2 linked regions of the Caballeronia sp. TF1N1 genome follow. Each later gene encodes a partner of the first gene's protein in a complex. Links are inferred from orthologs where the notes say so. Each region holds a gene or a part of one and is shown in the gene's direction. Other genes may lie near its edges.

Region 1 (9,188 bases):
ACGGCGGCAACGTCCGCAACCTTTTCGGCGACGAACCATGCGAGCGACCAGACGGTCTCGGTGCACTTCACGCCGCCGCCAACCGACGCGCCGAACGCACGCGTCGCCATTGCCGGCAGCGTGTACGCGCATTTCGCCGATGGCGCCGGACGTCAGACAGCACGCGGCAGCGATGGCACGTTTCACGTCGGCGCGACAGGCGGCGTGCTGTCCATGTCAGCGCCATCGACAGCGCTCGTGACAGTCGTCACCGAATATCAATAAGCCGGGCGCCCAACCTTACCCGTTGATCACGTCCGCGCCCTTCGGCACGTTGAACTTGAAGGTATCGCTCTTGATCGGCGGGTTCTTCTGAATGTTCGAGAACGTAAGAAGCGTGACGTTGCCGAACACGTCGTGCAGTTCCATGGCTTGCAGATTGCCGTCCTTGAAGCCGATGCCCACGCGTTCGAACTGCGTGTCCTTCGCTCTAGGCGTGAGTTCCAGCCAGTCGATGCCGCCCTTCTCGCCCGCATCGCGCGAGGTAAAGTTCTTGTCGAGGTCGTTGCTGCCGAAAAGGATGGCGGCGGGGCTTGCGCCAAGCGCGCCGCCAAGCGTGCGAACGGTGACCTGGTTCAAGTCCTTGTCATAGACGTAGAGCTTGTCGCCGTCCGCCTGCAAAACCTGCGAGTACGGCTTTTCATACGACCAGATGAACTTGCCCGGCCGCGCGAACATGAATGTGCCGCTGGAGGTCACGCCCTTGGTCGGCGTAGTCGTGGAGCTTGCGCCGTTGTTGACCTTGCCCGGCGCCTTGACTTCCTGTTGCGTGAATTCGCCGCGTGCCGCGTGGACTTGCGAAACGAAGGCCTTCAGCTGCTCCGTGCCACTCGCGTACGCGTGCGATGCAAACAGCATCGACGCGGACAGCAGCGCCGCGCCGAATACCTTCTTCCCCGTGTGTTGCTTCATGCTTTTGTTCTCCATTCAAAACACGTCGGCGCTCAGTCGGAATCGCGCGCCGGCGTCAGAATCTCGCGGTTGCCGTTCGACGACATCGACGAAACGAGCCCGGAGTTCTCCATCTGTTCGAGCAGCCGCGCCGCCCGGTTATAGCCAATGCGCAGATGCCGCTGCACGAGCGAGATCGAAGCGCGCTTGTTCTTGATGACCACTTCCACCGCCTGATCGTAAAGCGGGTCGGACTCGCCATCGGTCGCGCCGCCTGCGCCGGGCGCGCCTTCTTCACCCTCGCCGGCCAGTCCGCCTTCGAGAATGCCTTCGATATAGTTCGGCTCGCCGTGCTCCTTGAGCTTATCGACCACGCGATGCACTTCTTCATCCGACACGAACGCGCCATGCACGCGCACCGGCAGACCCGAGCCTGGCGGCAGATAAAGCATGTCGCCCATGCCGAGCAACGATTCCGCGCCCTGCTGATCGAGAATCGTGCGCGAATCGATCTTAGACGACACCTGGAACGCCATGCGCGTCGGCACGTTCGCCTTGATGAGGCCCGTGATGACATCGACGGACGGCCGCTGCGTCGCGAGAATCAGATGGATGCCCGCCGCGCGCGCCTTCTGCGCGATCCGCGCGATCAACTCCTCGACCTTCTTGCCGACGACCATCATCAGATCGGCCAGTTCGTCGATGACTACGACGATATGCGGCAGACGCGCGAGCGGCTCGGGTTCGTCCGGCGTGAGGCTGAACGGGTTCGGAATGGTTTCGTCGCGCTTCTTCGCTTCGTCGATTTTGCTGTTGAAGCTCGCGAGATTGCGCACGCCCATCTTGCTCATGAGCTTGTAGCGCCGCTCCATTTCCGCGACCGCCCAGTTGAGCGCGTGACCCGCCTGCCGCATGTCGGTGACGACCGGACACAGCAGATGCGGAATGCCTTCGTAGACGCTCATTTCAAGCATCTTCGGGTCGATGAGGATGAGCCGCACCTGATCCGCGCTTGCCTTGTAGAGGAGCGAAAGAATCATCGCGTTGATGCCGACGGACTTGCCCGAACCCGTGGTGCCCGCGACCAGCAAGTGCGGCATCTTGGCAAGATCGGCGCAGACCGGATTGCCGCCGATGTCCTTGCCAAGGCCCATTGTTAGCGGCGAGGCGGCGGCTGCGTAGACCTCGGAGCCGAGAATCTCGGAGAGCTTCACGGTCTGGCGGCGCTGGTTCGGCAATTCGAGCGCCATGAAATTCTTGCCCGGAATGGTTTCGACGACGCGGATGGACACGAGCGACAACGAGCGCGCCAGATCCTTCGCGAGCCCGACGATCTGGCTGCCCTTCACGCCCGTGGCCGGTTCGATCTCGTAACGCGTCACGACCGGCCCCGGATACGCCGCGACCACGCTCACTTCCACGCCGAAGTCCTTCAGCTTCTTTTCGATGAGACGCGAGGTGTATTCCAGCGTGTCGGCAGCAATGGTTTCCTGGATTTTCGGCGGCGCATCGAGCAACGCGAGCGGCGGCAAGGTGGAATCGCCCGGCAGGTCCTTGAAGAGCGGCACCTGCTTTTCTTTCTCCGCGCGCTCGGAGCGCGGCGGCGTGGCGACCGGCGGCACGATCACGACCGGCTCGTGATCTTCCTGCTTCACGCGCGAGCGCACGACCTTGCCTTCGCGCTTGGTCGCCGCTTCCTCGCCGAGCTTGCGGTCGCGGCCCGCTTCGCGCCGGAGTTGCGCGCCGGTGATCGCGGTGAGAATGCCGTCGCCAATTTTTTCGCACACGGACAACCACGAGAAGCGGAAATAGAGCGACAAGCCGATGGCCAGCGCGATCAGCAGAAAGAGCGTCGCCCCCGTGAAGCCGAGCGCGTGGGAAACATGGCGCGCGACCATGTCGCCGACCACACCGCCCGGCGCGCGCGGCAGCGGCACCTTGAGCGACCACATGCGCAACGCCTCGATGCCATCGCTTGCGAGCAGCACGAGCACGAACGCGAATGCCTCGGCGAGCCAGGTGCGATCGCGCGGGGTGTCGTCGTCGGCGAGCGCGGGTTGCGTGATGCGCCGGTAATTCGCGACGATCCGCCTCCCGAGCAGCACGACAAACCAGTACGACGAGAGCCCGAACGCGAGCAGCAGGATATCGGACGTGTTGGCGCCGACGCGCCCAGCCCAATTCGAAATGTGATCCACGCTGATGGCGTGCATCCAGCTCGGGTCTTTCTGGCTATAGGAAAGGAGCGCCATGACGAGAAACAGTCCGAGCGCAACCTGGAGAATCCAGCGAATCTCGGTGAAGAGCCGCGACATGCGGTGCGGCAGCGCCTGCGGGCTCGCGGAATAGGATGCTTTGGCCATTGATTCGGAGTCGCTTGTCGCGGCTTATAAAGTGCCGCATATAAGGTGGCCTATTGTAAACGCTGCATTGCGGTGAACGGCGCAAAAAGGCGTCCGTGCTTGCAACCTGTAACACTCGTCACACGCAAACCGTCGTGGTTTAAGCCACGATTAAGCAACGATTTTTTCGTGATTCCTGCGACGCTCGGCTATCAATCCGATTGAAAGGTTCACTCGGAAGGCTTTTGCAACGGCCTTTATAATTGATCCCTTGCACCCAACTAGAGTTCGTCGGGGCTGCATGGCGCGTCGCGGTCATGAGCCGCTTCTCGCGCCGGGCGTCGAAGTTGCCGCGCCACAACCCGACGGCCATCAATAACGGACCAAACGCCATGTCATCGACCAAACACGCCAAAGTGCTGATTCTCGGTTCCGGCCCCGCCGGCTATTCGGCCGCCGTCTACGCCGCGCGCGCGAATCTGTCGCCGCTGCTCATCACCGGCTTAGCTCAGGGCGGTCAGTTGATGACCACCACCGACGTCGAAAACTGGCCGGGCGATCCCACGGGCGTGCAGGGTCCGGAACTCATGCAGCGCCTCGAAGAACACGCGCGCAACTTCAACACCGAGATCGTCTTCGATCACATCCATACGGCGAAGCTCAACGAGCGTCCGCTGCGGTTGATCGGCGACTCGGGCGAGTACACGTGCGACTCGCTCATCATCGCGACGGGCGCATCGGCGCAATATCTCGGCGATCCTTCCGAAGAAGCGTTCATGGGCAAGGGCGTGTCGGCGTGCGCTACCTGCGACGGCTTCTTCTATCGCAACGGCGAAGTGGCGGTGATCGGCGGCGGCAATACGGCGGTCGAGGAAGCCATTTACCTTGCGGGCATCGCGAACAAGGTCACGGTGATCCATCGTCGCGACAAGTTCCGCGCCGAGCCCATTCTCATCGACCGCTTGCTGGCGAAGGAAAAGGAAGGCGTCGTCGATATCAAGTGGAACCACGTGCTCGACGAAGTGCTCGGCGACGCGACCGGCGTGACCGGCCTGCGCGTGAAGAGCACCGAAACCGGCGATACCACCGATGTCAAGCTGCAAGGCGTGTTCGTCGCAATCGGTCACAAGCCGAACACCGATCTCTTCACCAACCAGCTCGAAATGAAGAACGGCTACATCATCACGAAGGGCGGCACGACGGGCGACGCAACGTCCACCAGCATCCCCGGCGTGTTCGCGGCGGGCGACGTGCAGGATCACGTGTATCGTCAGGCAATCACGAGCGCCGGAACCGGTTGTATGGCGGCACTGGATGCGCAACGTTATCTGGAAACCATCGACGAAACGCCCACGCCGCACTCGATGAGCCACGAAAAGGATCGTTGAGCGACCGCGCGCGCATCGGACCGTTAGAATGGTTGCCGGCGCGCAGCGTACTGCTCACTGAGTTCAGCCGCATCGAGGGTTGAACCAGACTGAAGAACGGGCCACGGTTCGCGCCGCCGGCCCGTTTTTATTTTCGCGAGCGCCGTTGCGTGCAGGTGCATGGCGCCGCGCGTGGCACAATCGGCGCGCTGCGTTTGACCGTCCCGCGCTTATCCGTTGGCCGAACGATGCCGAAAAACCAACCTCATCCGAACGAACCGAAACTCCGGCGCGCCGCCACGCCGCAAGTCAGCGCGCCTGTCGAAGCGAAACCCGCCGATGTCGCCGAAGCGGTGAAACGCGAAGGGCTCGCCGGACTCGGATCGCTGAAAAGCGCGTTGAAGGCGCAGGCGGAGAAGCGCGAGGCCGAACGCGTCGCGGCCGTGCGTGCGGAACGCGAAACGTTGGCCGAGGCCGATGAGTTTCGCCGCGCCATCGGCGAAATCGAGCCATTGAAGACGCCGCCGCGCATCGCTATCGCCCGCGTGCCGCCGCCACCGCTTCCGCTGCAAAGCTGGCGCGACGAGGAAGCGGTCCTGCAGGAAGCGCTCTCCGACGAATACGACCCGGAAACCCTGCTCGATATCGACGAGACGCTTTCCTACTGTCGTCCGGGCATCAGTCAGGAAGTCGTGAGGAAGTTGCGGCGCGGCGCGTGGATCGTTCAGGCGCAACTCGATCTGCACGGCATGCGCCGCGAGGAAGCGCGCGAGGCGCTTGCGGAGTTCATCCGCGAAGCCGTGAAGCGCGGGCTGCGCTGTCTGCGCGTGATTCACGGCAAGGGGCTCGGGTCCGTCGGCCGCGAGCCGGTGCTCAAGGGCAAGGTGCGCGCGTGGCTCGTGCAGAAGGTCGAAGTGATTGCGTTCTGTCAGGCGCGTCCGCACGATGGCGGCGCGGGCGCCGTGCTCGTGCTGCTGCAACCGGCGAGCGCGCCGCGACATCATCAACATCCACAAGACAAGAACCGCAAAGCGGGTTAGAACGTGCATCCCAGGCTGACTCTCGCCATTTCCATCATGGAGGCGTTCGCGATTTTCGCGTATGCATTCTCCGGTCTCATCGAGGCGCGCAAGCGCCGGCTCGACGCCGTCGGCGCCTTCCTCGTCGCCCTCGCCACGGCTTTCGGCGGCGGCACCGTACGCGACGTGCTGCTGTCACGCCGGCCGTTCTATTGGGTCGAGCATCAGGAATACGTGTTCGTCATCTTCGCGATGGCGATTTTCGCGCCCTTCTTTCTACGCGTGACGACGCGTCTGTTCGATCAGCGCGCGCTCCTCATCACCGATGCGATCGGCCTCGGACTCTTCAGCGTCTCGGGCACCTCCATCGCGCTCGATGCGCAAATGCCCGTTTTCACCGCGACGATGATGGGCGTGACCACCGGCGTGTTCGGCGGCATCATGCGCGACGTGCTGTGCAACGAGATTCCGCTGATCCTGCGCGATTCGCGGCCGTACGCAGTGTGCGCGTTCGCGGGCTGCTGGATGTATATCGGGCTTGAACAGCTTCAAGTGGACACGATCTACAACGTGCTGCTGTCTACGGCTTTCATTCTGGTCGCGCGGCTCGTCACCTTCAAATTCGATATCCGACTGCCGCATTAGTCGAACTGCATGAGCCGAGCCGCAATGGCTGCGCGCGAACGGGCGGGAAAACCCGTCTATTTGCTACAATCGCACAGTTTTCCAACCCGCCTGAAGCTGCCTGAAAGTCTGACCCGGCGGCCTTCGCGGCTACCCTTCTTGCAGAACGACGCACAACGACGCACAACGAACATGAACATCGAGCAAGCGCGTTTCAACATGATCGAGCAGCAGATTCGTCCTTGGGAAGTGCTGGACCAGGAGATTCTGAATCTGCTGTCGCTCATCAAGCGCGAGAACTTCGTTCCCGCCGCGTACCGCAATATCGCTTTCGCGGACCTCGAAATTCCGCTTCCCGGCGGCGAGCGCATGCTGTCGCCAAAGGTCGAGGCGCGGGTTCTGCAAGAACTGGCCATTCACAAGGGTGAGACAGTGCTGGAAATCGGCGCGGGCTCGGGCTATATGGCGGCGCTCCTCGCGCATCGCGGCCGCAGCGTGACCACGGTTGAAATCTCGCCGGAACTCGCCGAGTTCGCGAAGCAGAATCTCGCGGCGAACGGTGTGTCGAACGCGCATGTGGTTCACGGCGACGGCGCGCGGGGCTTGGCCGACGGCGCGCCTTATGACGTGATCTGCGTCTCGGGCGGCATGCCGGTCATGCCGCAGGAATTGCTCGAACAGTTGAAAGTGGGCGGGCGTATCGCCGCTTTCGTCGGCACGGCGCCGGTCATGAAGGCGCAGATCATCACGCGGGTCGACGAAAAGCAATTCCGCGTGTCCGATGTCTTCGAAACGCTCGTCGCGCCGCTGCAAAACGCGGTGCATCCTTCGCTATTCAGGTTCTGATTCGGTGCGTTCGGGCCGGGCGCCGCCCGGCTTTCGCCATCGTCCTTATTCGATTCCATGCAAAATCTGACCGCACCCGAACTCGCCGCGTGGCTTGCCGACACATCGCGCCCCGCTCCCGTTTTGCTCGACGTGCGCGAGCCGTGGGAAGTGCAGACCGCGAAGCTCGACAAGATCGTGTCGATTCCCATGCGCGACATCCCCGCGCGTAGCGAAGAACTCGACGACGACGCGCAGATCGTCTGCATCTGCCATCACGGTGCGCGCAGCGCACAGGTCGGCATGTTTCTGGAGTCGCGCGGCTTCACGAACGTGTTCAATCTGTACGGCGGCATCGACGCGTGGTCGCGTCAGGTCGATCCTTCGGTGCCAACGTATTGAATCGAGCCTGAATCCGAGCGTTCAGGCCAGCCAACGAAAAAGCCGCATGCGTTTGAAGCGCATGCGGCTTTTTTGTGTCGAAACGAAAGCGTCAGACCACGTTCATTGCCAGCGCGCTTGCGCGATAATGCTCCGCGGCCTTTTCGGTATCGCCGAGTTGCTCGTGCAGACGCGCCAGCGCGCGATGCGTCCGAATACGCAACGGCTCGTCTTCCGCCAGCTTCAGCGCCGATTCGAGAAACGCCTGCGCCTTGCCCCACAATTGCTGATGCAGGCACAGACGACCGAGCGTGAAAAGCAGGTCGGCGTCTTCGGTGCGTTCCTTTTGCCAGGCTTCGGCGCGCTGAATGAGCGGCAAGGCGTCGCCCCCGACGATGCAATCCGGATAACGCCGCAACAACCGCGCATCCCAGTTCACGGCGAGCGCGTCTTCGATAATCTTCTTCGCTTCCGCCCGACGATCCAGCGCGATCAGCAATTCGGCGGCGAGATCGGCGAGACGCGGCGACTGACGCTCCACCGGCGACAATGATTGCCACAGTTCGAGCAGCGCATCCGGATTATGCCGGCGATCGCGCAGCAGGTTTTCCGCCGCGACTTGCCGCAGCCGCACGGCGACCGCGGGATGCAGCGCCTCGCGCTTTTCCAGCATGCGCACGAGCTTCAGCACTTCGCCCCAGTTCTTCAACTGCTGCTGGGCGCGCAACGCGATCTGCTGCGCATGGATGCGCCGCCCGCCCTGCGCCTGGATCTCGGTCAGCGCGACGAGCGCGCCGTCCGCGTCGCGGCCATCGGCGCGCATGTCGGCGGTGGCCATCAGGCGCGCGTCCTGCCAGTCCGCGCCGCCGACTTGCGCGAGCCACTCGTCGCGACGCGCGTATTCATGCAGCCGATGCGCCGCGTTCGCGCCGATCAAGCCCGCCGCGCCCTTGTTGTCCTCGACACTCAACGCATCGCGCGCGGCTTTCTCGGCCTTCGAGAAGCGGCCCGCGTACAGATGGCCGATCGCATCGCGCAAGGACGCGTTCGCCTTCGCAAGCTTGCTGCGCGTGCGATACGCCGCCACGCGCGACGGCATCTTCCACACGCCACGGATCGCGCGGATCAGCGCATAGAGCGCGAGAAACAGCACGACCAGCGCCACGACAAACAGATTGAGCGACATGTCGATGCGATATGGCGGCAGCACGAGCAGAATCTGCCCGCCATTGAAGCCGCCGACCGTCGCGATGATCGCCGCAACGACGAACAACAGTGCAATCCAGATGAGTCCACGAATCGTCATCATCCGCCTCGCTTGAACTGGTGCACGGCGGCGAGGCTCGCGTCCAGGTTCGGCACGGCGACGGCCATCGACGCCTGATCGACCTGCTTCACGAGATCGCGCACGGCCTGAACCGCTTTCGACGAGGGATCGAAGTAGCGGGCAAGCGCGGCATCGGCGGCTTTCAGGTCGGACTTGAGCGTAGGCTCACTGCGCGAAAGCAGCGAAAGACGCGCCGACAACAGACGCAGCTTCACGTTCTGGCGCACGAAGTAACCCTGATCCGGCGACGTGAGCATGGCGTCCGCATTGTCGATACGCCGCACCGACACGAGACTCGACAACTGCTGCCCGATGCCGCTCGTGATCTGATACCACAGCACCTTCCAGCGCGGCACGCCGGTCGCCGCTGCAA
Region 2 (9,101 bases), 910 kb from region 1 along the record:
ATCCAGAACAAGTACCAGTTCAAACCGCCGCTGCCATTTACGCCGGGTGCGGAACTCGCGGGAATCGTGCGTGAGGTGGGTGCGGGCGTAACGCGCGTGAAACCTGGCATGCGCGTCGCGGCTTACACCGCGCAAGGGGCATTCGCGCAACAGGCGCGTGCTCGGGAAACGGATTGCGTCGTGCTGCCCGACGACGTCGACCTCGCGCTCGCCGCAGCCTTCACGCTTGCCTACGGCACGTCCTATCACGCGCTCGTGGATCGCGGCGCGCTCAAGTCGGGCGAGACGCTCCTCGTGCTCGGCGCGGCGGGCGGCGTCGGCGTCGCGGCCATTCAGATCGGCAAGATTCTCGGCGCGCGCGTGATCGCGGCGGCATCGAGCGCGGAAAAGCTCGCGTTCTGTCGCGAGCAAGGCGCGGATGAAATCATCGACTATCGAAACGAAGACTTGCGCGAGCGCGTCAAGGCGCTCACCCATGGCCAAGGTCCCGATGTCATATTCGATCCGGTGGGCGGCGCCTATGCCGAACCGGCGTTTCGCAGCATCGGCTGGCGCGGGCGTTATCTCGTGGTCGGCTTCGCCAACGGCGAGATCCCGAAGCTGCCTCTCAACCTCGCGTTGTTGAAGGGCGCGAGCATCGTCGGCGTGTTCTGGGGCGATCACATGCGCCGCGAACACGCGATCGCCGATACCGAATTTGCCACCATGGTCGACTGGATCAAGGCCGGCAAGTTGCTGCCGGTGGTGACCAAACGCTATCCGCTCGATGCAACCGCGCAAGCCCTCGATGACATGATGAACCGGCGCGTGACGGGGAAGATCGTGATCGAGCCTTGAGGCGCTTCGAAGGTTGGTCGTGGGCCACGGTGCATGCGCGACGCCCTGCCCCATGCGCAAGCCGGCACCGGTGTCGCGGCCATCTTCGGGCCGCCGCGAGAGTTCGCGTTTTTTACGCGTAACGACTTCCTCAGATCACGTTCGCCGCACGCAACCGCGCGATGTCGTCCTCGGCATACCCAAGCGACCGAAGCACTTCATCCGTATGTTCGCCGAGTTGCGGCCCGAGCCAGCGCGTCTCGCCAGGCGTCTCGGACAGCTTCGGCGTCACGTTCGGCAGCGTGATCTCACGGCCGTCCTGCCACGGAAAACGCTGCAGCATTTGACGCGCGATGTACTGCGGATCGGTGAACATGTCGGCCACGCTGTAGATACGGCCGGCGGGCACATCGGCGGCGTTGAGGACGGCGAGCGCCTCGTCGATACTGCGCGTCGACAACCACGCGGCGATGGCATCGTCGATTTCCTGCGTGCGCGGCACGCGGCCATCGTTCGAAGCGAGCGCGGGATCGTCGGCGAGATCGGCGCGGTCGATTGCCGTCATCAACCGCTTGAAAATGGGATCGCTATTGCCGCCAATGACGATGCTGCCGTCGCGGCACGGATAGGTATTCGACGGCACGATGCCCGGCAGCGACGCGCCGGTGCGCTCGCGCACCATGCCATAGACGCCGTACTCGGGCACCACGCTTTCCATCATGTTGAAGACGGCTTCGTAGAGCGCGACATCGACCACCTGCCCTTTGCCGCCATTCACCTGTCGATGATGCAGCGCCATCAGCGCGCCGATCACGCCGTGCAGCGCGGCAATGGAGTCGCCAATGGAAATGCCGATGCGCGGCGGCGGTAACTCGGGATAGCCCGTGATATGACGCAAGCCGCCCATCGATTCGGCGATCGCGCCAAAGCCCGGTCTGTCGCGATACGGCCCGGTCTGGCCGTATCCCGAGAGCCGCACCATCACGAGACCGGGGTTTTCGGCAGAAAGCACCTCATAGCCGAGCCCAAGTTTTTCGAGCAAGCCCGGCCGAAAATTTTCGACGACGATATCCGCTTCTTTCGCCAGCCGCCGCACGATCTCCTTGCCCTCTTCGGCCTTCAGATTGATCGTCACGGACTTCTTGTTGCGCGCCTGTACCGCCCACCAGAGCGACGTTCCGCCCACTTCGGGATACAGCTTGCGCCACTTGCGCAGCGGATCGCCGCCCTTCGGATCTTCGATCTTGATGACATCCGCGCCGAATTCGCCCATGAAGCGCGCCGCGAACGGTCCCGCGATGAGCGTGCCGAGTTCCAGCACCTTGACGCCGGCAAGCGGGCCCGTCGATGCGGTCATGTCGTTCGTCTCCGCCAATTTTTAAAGTGGGATGTCGAGTGGCTTGAAGCGCGGCGTGCCGTCGGCGAGCGTCTCGTTGAACATCGCGGCGGGCCGGACCCATAAACCGCGATCATGCGGCCAGAGATGCTCGTAGACGATCATGGCTTCCTCGGTTTCCGAGTGCCGCGCGACGCCGATCACGCGATACAGCCCGCCCTTGTAATGACGATGCGTCGCGAGCGCGAGTGCTTCGGTTTCTGTCATCGATGCAGTCCTTGATCTTTTCTCACACCGAGCGGCGGTCGAGCATCGCGCGGGCGATGGTGCCGGCATCGACGTATTCGAGTTCGCCGCCCACCGGTACGCCGCGCGCGAGCCGCGTGACCTTCAGCCCTTTAGACTTGAGCGTCTGTGCCAGATAGTGCGCGGTCGCCTCACCTTCATTCGTGAAGTTGGTGGCAAGCACCACTTCATTCACGGTGCCGTCGAGCGCGCGGTTGATGAGCCGCTCGAAGTGGATTTCCTTCGGCCCGATGCCGTCGAGCGGACTCAGCCGGCCCATCAACACGAAGTAGAGCCCGCGATACGTGAGCGTCTGCTCCAGCATGATCTGATCGGCCGGCGTCTCGACGACGCATAGGAGCGCGGAATCGCGTTCTTCGTCGCTGCATACTTCGCAGATGTCGGCTTCTGTGAAGGTATTGCACTTCTCGCAGTGCTTCAGATGCCCGGTCGCGAACAACAGCGCGTTGCCGAGTTTGTCGGCGCCCGCGCGGTCGTGCTGCATCAGGTGATACGCCATGCGCTGCGCCGACTTCGGGCCGACGCCGGGCAGCGCACGCAGCGCTTCGACGAGCGCCGACAAGGCGGATGGTTGTTTCATGTGTCCTCATGGGCGGGCCGAAAGCGCGGCAAACGCCGCGTGCGCCTTCGGCCACGCGCTTAAAACGGCAGCTTGAAGCCGGGCGGCATGGGCATGCCGGCCGTCATGCCGCCCATCTTTTCCTGCGTGGTGGCTTCGGCCTTGCGCACGGCGTCGTTGAACGCGGCGGCAACCAGGTCTTCGAGCATGTCCTTGTCGTCGGCGAGCAGGCTCGGGTCGATCTGCACGCGGCGCACGTCGTTCTTGCAGGTCATCGTCACCTTGACGAGACCGGCGCCGGACTGGCCCTCGACCTCGATCAGCGCGAGCTGATCCTGCATCTTCTTCATGTTTTCCTGCATTTGCTGAGCTTGCTTCATCAGCCCGGCGAGTTGGTTCTTCATCATGATTCGGCTCCTTGAAACGGATAGTGCGTATGACGGGCAGACGCTCAGGCGAAAATGCCCGTGCGCCCGGTTGATTCGTTCGCGGCGCGGCTTCTGACGGCGCGCCTCGCGGGATGGCTTATCTTACAGAAGACGCGCCCGAAGGATTCGCGCCCGTTGCGGCAACCGGCTTGATCGATCCCTGCACGATGCTCGCGCCGAAATCGCGAATGAGCGATTGCACGAACGGGTCTTGCCTGATTTCCTGCTCGGCTTGCTGCTGGCGTTTCGCGCGTTCGGCGGCGTCGAGCGCGGCGGCGGTGCGGCGTGCGGGCGCAACCGACACATTGACCTCGAGCGCGCGGCCGAGTTTCTCCGTGAGCGCGGTCTTGAGCTTGGCGACTTGCGCGGCGTCCGCGTATTGCGGCACGGGAACGACGAGCGTGAGCGAACTGGCGTCGCAGGCGGTCAGTTCGCTGTTGAACGCGAGCTGGTATGCGATGCCCTTGAGCGGCAGATCGACCGCGAGCGTCGCCCATTCTCCCGCGATGCCGATAGGGTCGAGCGGCACGGCGGGCGGCAGCGGCGTGGCGTCGATCTTCGGCGCGGGCTTCGCTGCGGGCGCGGGTTCGTTGCCGAAGCGCATGTCGTCCGGTGCGCTATCGAACGCGGGCATGTAGCCGTCGTCGGGAGCGGCGGAGAAGTATTCATCCTCCGATCCGGGCGGCGGGTAGTCGTCGGGCGGCATGTCTTCCCAAGGAGGGATGACCTTGGGGCTTGCTTTCGCGTTGGCGTCATTGCCGGCGCGAGCGGTATTGTCGACGCTGGCGTTCGTGTTGGTGTTGGCGCTACCGTTGCCCTTGCTGTCGACGCGAACGTTGCCGCCCACGCCGGCGCTGCGCCCGCGAACGCCATTGTCGAAGCCGACGTTGCTCCCGCCAATGGCTACAGCACCCGCGTTGTCTGCCGCGGGCGTCGCCTGTACGTCAGAGCCCGCGCTGGCGCGCGGCGCGGCGCGGCGCGGCGTCGGCACGGGAACCGAGGGCTTCGGCACGGCAAGTTTCGTTGCAGCAGGAGCGCCCGCTGGCGCGGCCGCCGCGCCTCTTCCACCACGATCCGATGAAAGTCGCATGCCCGCACTACGCAATACTTCGAGCGCGTCCCTCGCGCCACCTGCGGCGCTGCGCGGCGCGACTGATCCGGCAGACGGCGACACGGTTTCGGACGCGCCATTATTAGAAGCCTCGTCTACAGCTTGCCGAGCCGCGGCAGAAAGCGGCGCCGATGCGACTGGCACTTCGTCAAACACAACGTCTCGTGCATTCCCGACAGCAGACGGCGTATTGGCCTGAACGATCTCTCCTGTGCCTTGAGCGAGCGGCGATTCGGCGGCCTCAGCTACAGAAGGCGAATCGGCAGAGTCGGCCTTCCGCACATCTGAAGATGCGGCGCTCGGCGTGGCCGAATCGAAGTCTTTCCGCGCCACTGGTGCATCGCTTGAAGATGCGATGGTGTTCAGAGGCGCGGCCGAATCGGCAGCGGCCGCGGCATCCCGCGCGCCTAAAGGCGTGGCGCTATCTGCAACAGGAGCGGGATTGGCAGCGGCCGTCTGCGCGCCTGAAGATGCGGCGCTGTCCGACACTAAAGCTGAATGACCGACGTCCGCTCTCGATGCGCTTGACAAGCCAGCCGTGTTTGCAAGCGCAGTCGAATCGCCAGAGGTCGCGTTCTTCGCGCCCGAAGGAGCGGCACTTCCTCCAGCGTCCGGCAAGTCCGCGGAACCGGCGTAAGCCGCACGCGATGCCGCATCCGCCATCGCCGATTCTCGTGCATCGGACGCTCCGACTGGCTTCGCGACTGATTCAGCCGATTCGACGCTGCGTTTCGCTTCAGCGCCCGCAAGCTCGTCGGATGCGTCACGTGGCCCGACCTTCGCCGAGCTCGCAGACCGTGCGCCGTGCTTATCCAATGTCGAAACAGCCGCTTCACCCCACTCAGCCAACTTCTCAAAAGAACGGTCGCTAATCTGGTGCCGCGCGCCCGCTCGATCCGCCAAAACTCCATCGCGAGCCACCGGTGCCGGCGCCACGGCCCGCTCCGCCATAGCTCCCGCGAGCGCCGCATTGCGCGCGCCCTTCACGCTTTGCGGCGCGCTCACCACGAGCCCGCCACCGCCACCTCCGCCCGGCCCGCCAGCGGGTTCGAACGCGAGCATGCGCAGAAGCGTCATGGTGAAGCCCGCGTATTCATCCGGCGCGAGGCCCAGCTCGCTGCGCCCGACGGTCGCGATCTGATAGAACAACTGAACCTGTTCGGCCGACAAGCCCTCGGCGAATCGACGAATATCTCCCGCCTCCGGCCACTCGTCCAGCACCGATGCCGGCGCGAACTGCGCCCACGCAATCCGATGCAGCAAGCTCGCCAGATCCTGCAACGCGGTCGAGAACGATAGACTGCGCAAAGCCATTTCATCGGCGATGGCGAGCACGCCAGCGCCATCGCTTGCGGCGAGGGCATCGAGCAGGCGGATCAGATAGCTTTGATCCAGCGCGCCGAGCATGCCGCGCACGGCTTCCTCGGTCACCTGATTGGCTGAATAGGCGATAGCCTGATCGGTCAGCGAAAGCGCGTCGCGCATGCTGCCGTCCGCCGCGCGCGACAACAACCGCAGCGCCTGCACTTCGAACGCAATGCTCTCTTGCTGGAGGATGTTCTCCAGATGCGACACGATATGTCCCGCGGGCATCTGCTTCAGATTGAACTGGAGGCAGCGCGACAGCACGGTGACCGGAATCTTCTGCGGATCGGTCGTGGCGAGAATGAACTTCACATGGGGAGGCGGCTCTTCCAACGTCTTCAACATGGCGTTGAACGCGTGGTTCGTGAGCATGTGCACTTCGTCGATCATGTAGACCTTGAAGCGCGCGTCGACCGGTGCATAGACCGCGCGCTCGAGCAGCGCCGCCATTTCGTCGACACCGCGATTGCTCGCCGCATCCATTTCGACGTAATCGACGAAACGGCCTTCGTCGATTTCCCGGCAAGCGCGGCACACGCCGCACGGCTTCGAGGTCACGCCGGTTTCACAGTTGAGCGCTTTTGCAAAGATGCGCGAAAGCGTGGTCTTGCCGACGCCGCGCGTACCCGTGAAAAGATACGCGTGATGCAGGCGGCCACCGTCGAGCGCGTGCGTGAGCGCACGAACGACGTGCTCCTGGCCGACGAGCGACTCGAACGATTTCGGCCGCCATTTGCGTGCGAGAACTTGATAGGTCATGCGCGAAATTGTATCAGCAACGACTAGCGGCAAACGCCGCCGAAAGCGGCTGTCCGGCGCATCCGGAGCACGCGTGAAGATGCGGATTCAAGTCGCGTAGATGCGAGCGAATCGACTAAAAACTAGAGGAGAGTGAAGCAGAAAACCGCGGAGATTGAAGCCGGAAAAACGCAAATAAAGCGGAAGGTGACGAGCCCGACCCTCGGCACTGGTGGAAAGCGGCTGTGGCTGCTTCGTTCCCGACCTGACCAGGTTGACCGCGCCACCATGCGAGGAGGCCCGTCACGTCGAATCATATCACGCCGATAGCCGCGCCCGATAGACCTCGCGAGCACGTCGCCGACTGCATGCGGCTCCGCTTGCATTTGCCCGAATGCGCCTCCAATTGAGCGATGAAGGGCTGCGCGACGGCGCCTATCGGCATCGGCGACAGATAGCAAATTAAGCTAAGATGAGCGTTGAATCACGTGCGGCGCATGCTTCATCGTCCATGCGGCTAGTCCGCAAGGCTCGTCAGACGTGGTAAGCCGGCTTCGTCTCGCCCAAGCGGCGACGAAAATCTTTTACTGTTTTGGTGTATCGTGGCGAGCATTCAAACGCGGGCCTCGAATCAATAGAGGTATTCAGACAATGAGCGAATCAATCAAGCACATCAGCGACGCATCTTTCGAACAAGACGTCGTCAAGTCGGACAAACCTGTTCTGCTCGATTTCTGGGCCGAGTGGTGCGGTCCGTGCAAGATGATTGCCCCGATCCTCGATGAAGTCGCAAAGGATTACGGCGATCGCTTGCAAATCGCGAAGATCAACGTCGACGAGCATCAATCGACTCCGGTGAAGTTCGGCGTGCGCGGTATTCCCACGCTGATCCTGTTCAAGAACGGCGCAGTGGCCGCGCAGAAGGTCGGCGCGCTGTCGAAGTCGCAGTTGACCGCGTTCCTGGACAGCAACCTGTAATAGCTCGACCGGTTCGGAGCCAGCATCGTCGGCCTTTGAACCGCGCTTGAACCACGGCGCCGATGTTGTCCACCGACAACATCGGCGCCAAAGCCCCGCCCCCGGCCAACCTAAGGCCCGCGTCGCGTGTGCTATGCTAGAATTACAAGAGTTCAAGAAGTACTAAGTCCTAGAGCGGTTCCGCTCACCTCTTCTCCCAAATCTTTCTGTCGTACCTCTTCTCCCTGGCGGGAAATCCGTATGCATTTATCCGAGCTCAAGTCTCAGCACGTGTCTGCACTGATCGAGATGGCCAATGGCCTCGAGATCGAAAATGCGAACCGCCTGCGCAAGCAGGAACTCATGTTCGCCATACTTAAAAAGCGCGCCAAGGGTGGCGACACGATTTTCGGCGACGGCACGCTCGAAGTGCTGCCCGACGGCTTCGGCTTCTTGCGTTCACCCGAGACTTCGTATCTCGCGAGTACGGACGACATCTATATCAGCCCGTCGCAGATTCGCCGCTTCAATCTGCACACCGGCGACACCATCGAAGGCGAAGTGCGCACGCCGAAAGACGGCGAGCGCTATTTCGCGCTGGTGAAGGTCGACAAAGTCAACGGGCAGCCGCCCGAGGCCTCGAAACATAAGATCATGTTCGAGAACCTCACGCCGCTGCATCCGAATAAGCCGTTGCCGCTCGAGCGCGAAATGCGCGGCGAGGAAAACGTCACCGGCCGGATCATCGACATGATCTCGCCTATCGGCAAGGGCCAGCGCGGTCTGCTCGTGGCGTCGCCGAAGTCGGGCAAGACGGTGATGCTTCAGCACATCGCGCATGCCATCAAGTCGAACCACCCGGATATCGTGCTGTTCGTGCTGCTCATCGACGAGCGTCCGGAAGAAGTCACGGAAATGCAGCGTTCGGTCAAGGGCGAAGTGATCGCTTCCACCTTCGACGAACCTGCCGCGCGCCACGTCCAAGTCGCGGAAATGGTGATCGAAAAGGCCAAGCGCCTGGTCGAAATGAAGCACGATGTCGTGATTCTGCTCGACTCCATCACGCGTCTCGCGCGCGCCTACAACACGGTCGTGCCGGCCTCGGGCAAGGTGCTGACGGGCGGTGTCGACGCCAACGCGCTGCAGCGTCCGAAGCGCTTCTTCGGCGCCGCGCGCAATATCGAGGAAGGCGGGTCGCTCACGATCATCGGCACCGCGCTGATCGAAACCGGCAGCCGCATGGACGACGTGATCTACGAAGAGTTCAAGGGCACCGGCAACATGGAAGTGCACCTGGAACGGCGTCTCGCGGAAAAGCGCGTGTATCCGTCGATCAATCTGAACAAGTCGGGCACGCGCCGCGAGGAACTGCTGATCAAGCCGGACCTGCTGCAAAAGGTTTGGGTGCTGCGCAAGTTCATTCACGACATGGACGAAGTCGAAGCCATGGAATTCCTGCTCGACAAGATCCGTCAGACGAAGAGC

What was found.
Region 2: the proteins of trxB (region 1) and trxA are in contact, whole or in part, in a crystal structure (PDB 1F6M), measured with the Escherichia coli proteins. The link is inferred for Caballeronia sp. TF1N1 from one-to-one orthologs.

Annotation. Positions count from the first base shown.
Region 1 is NZ_CP084626.1:740,350-749,537, reverse strand. What follows is about bases 2,770-5,662. They hold trxB (thioredoxin-disulfide reductase), read left to right. Parts: upstream 2,770-3,664; coding sequence 3,665-4,660; downstream 4,661-5,662. Other genes in these bases: LDZ28_RS03410 (Smr/MutS family protein), read left to right, coding at 4,888-5,662; LDZ28_RS03420 (DNA translocase FtsK), read right to left, coding at 2,770-3,293. Also shown: LDZ28_RS03430 (hypothetical protein), read left to right, coding at 1-264; outer membrane lipoprotein chaperone LolA, read right to left, coding at 280-951; more of LDZ28_RS03420, read right to left, coding at 984-2,769; more of LDZ28_RS03410, read left to right, coding at 5,663-5,679; LDZ28_RS03405 (trimeric intracellular cation channel family protein), read left to right, coding at 5,683-6,303; LDZ28_RS03400 (protein-L-isoaspartate O-methyltransferase), read left to right, coding at 6,475-7,128; LDZ28_RS03395 (rhodanese-like domain-containing protein), read left to right, coding at 7,186-7,509; LDZ28_RS03390 (heme biosynthesis protein HemY), read right to left, coding at 7,601-8,794; hemDX (fused uroporphyrinogen-III synthase HemD/membrane protein HemX), read right to left, coding at 8,794-9,188.
Region 2 is NZ_CP084626.1:1,647,636-1,656,736, forward strand. Bases 6,168-8,973 are described here. They hold trxA (thioredoxin TrxA), read left to right. Parts: upstream 6,168-7,310; coding sequence 7,311-7,637; downstream 7,638-8,973. Other genes in these bases: dnaX (DNA polymerase III subunit gamma/tau), read right to left, coding at 6,168-6,680; rho (transcription termination factor Rho), read left to right, coding at 7,878-8,973. Outside these bases: LDZ28_RS07650 (NADPH:quinone oxidoreductase family protein), read left to right, coding at 1-837; LDZ28_RS07655 (CaiB/BaiF CoA-transferase family protein), read right to left, coding at 968-2,173; LDZ28_RS07660 (DUF1653 domain-containing protein), read right to left, coding at 2,195-2,419; recombination mediator RecR, read right to left, coding at 2,442-3,038; LDZ28_RS07670 (YbaB/EbfC family nucleoid-associated protein), read right to left, coding at 3,098-3,424; more of dnaX, read right to left, coding at 3,543-6,167; more of rho, read left to right, coding at 8,974-9,101. UniProt on the Escherichia coli protein: Participates in various redox reactions through the reversible oxidation of its active center dithiol to a disulfide and catalyzes dithiol-disulfide exchange reactions.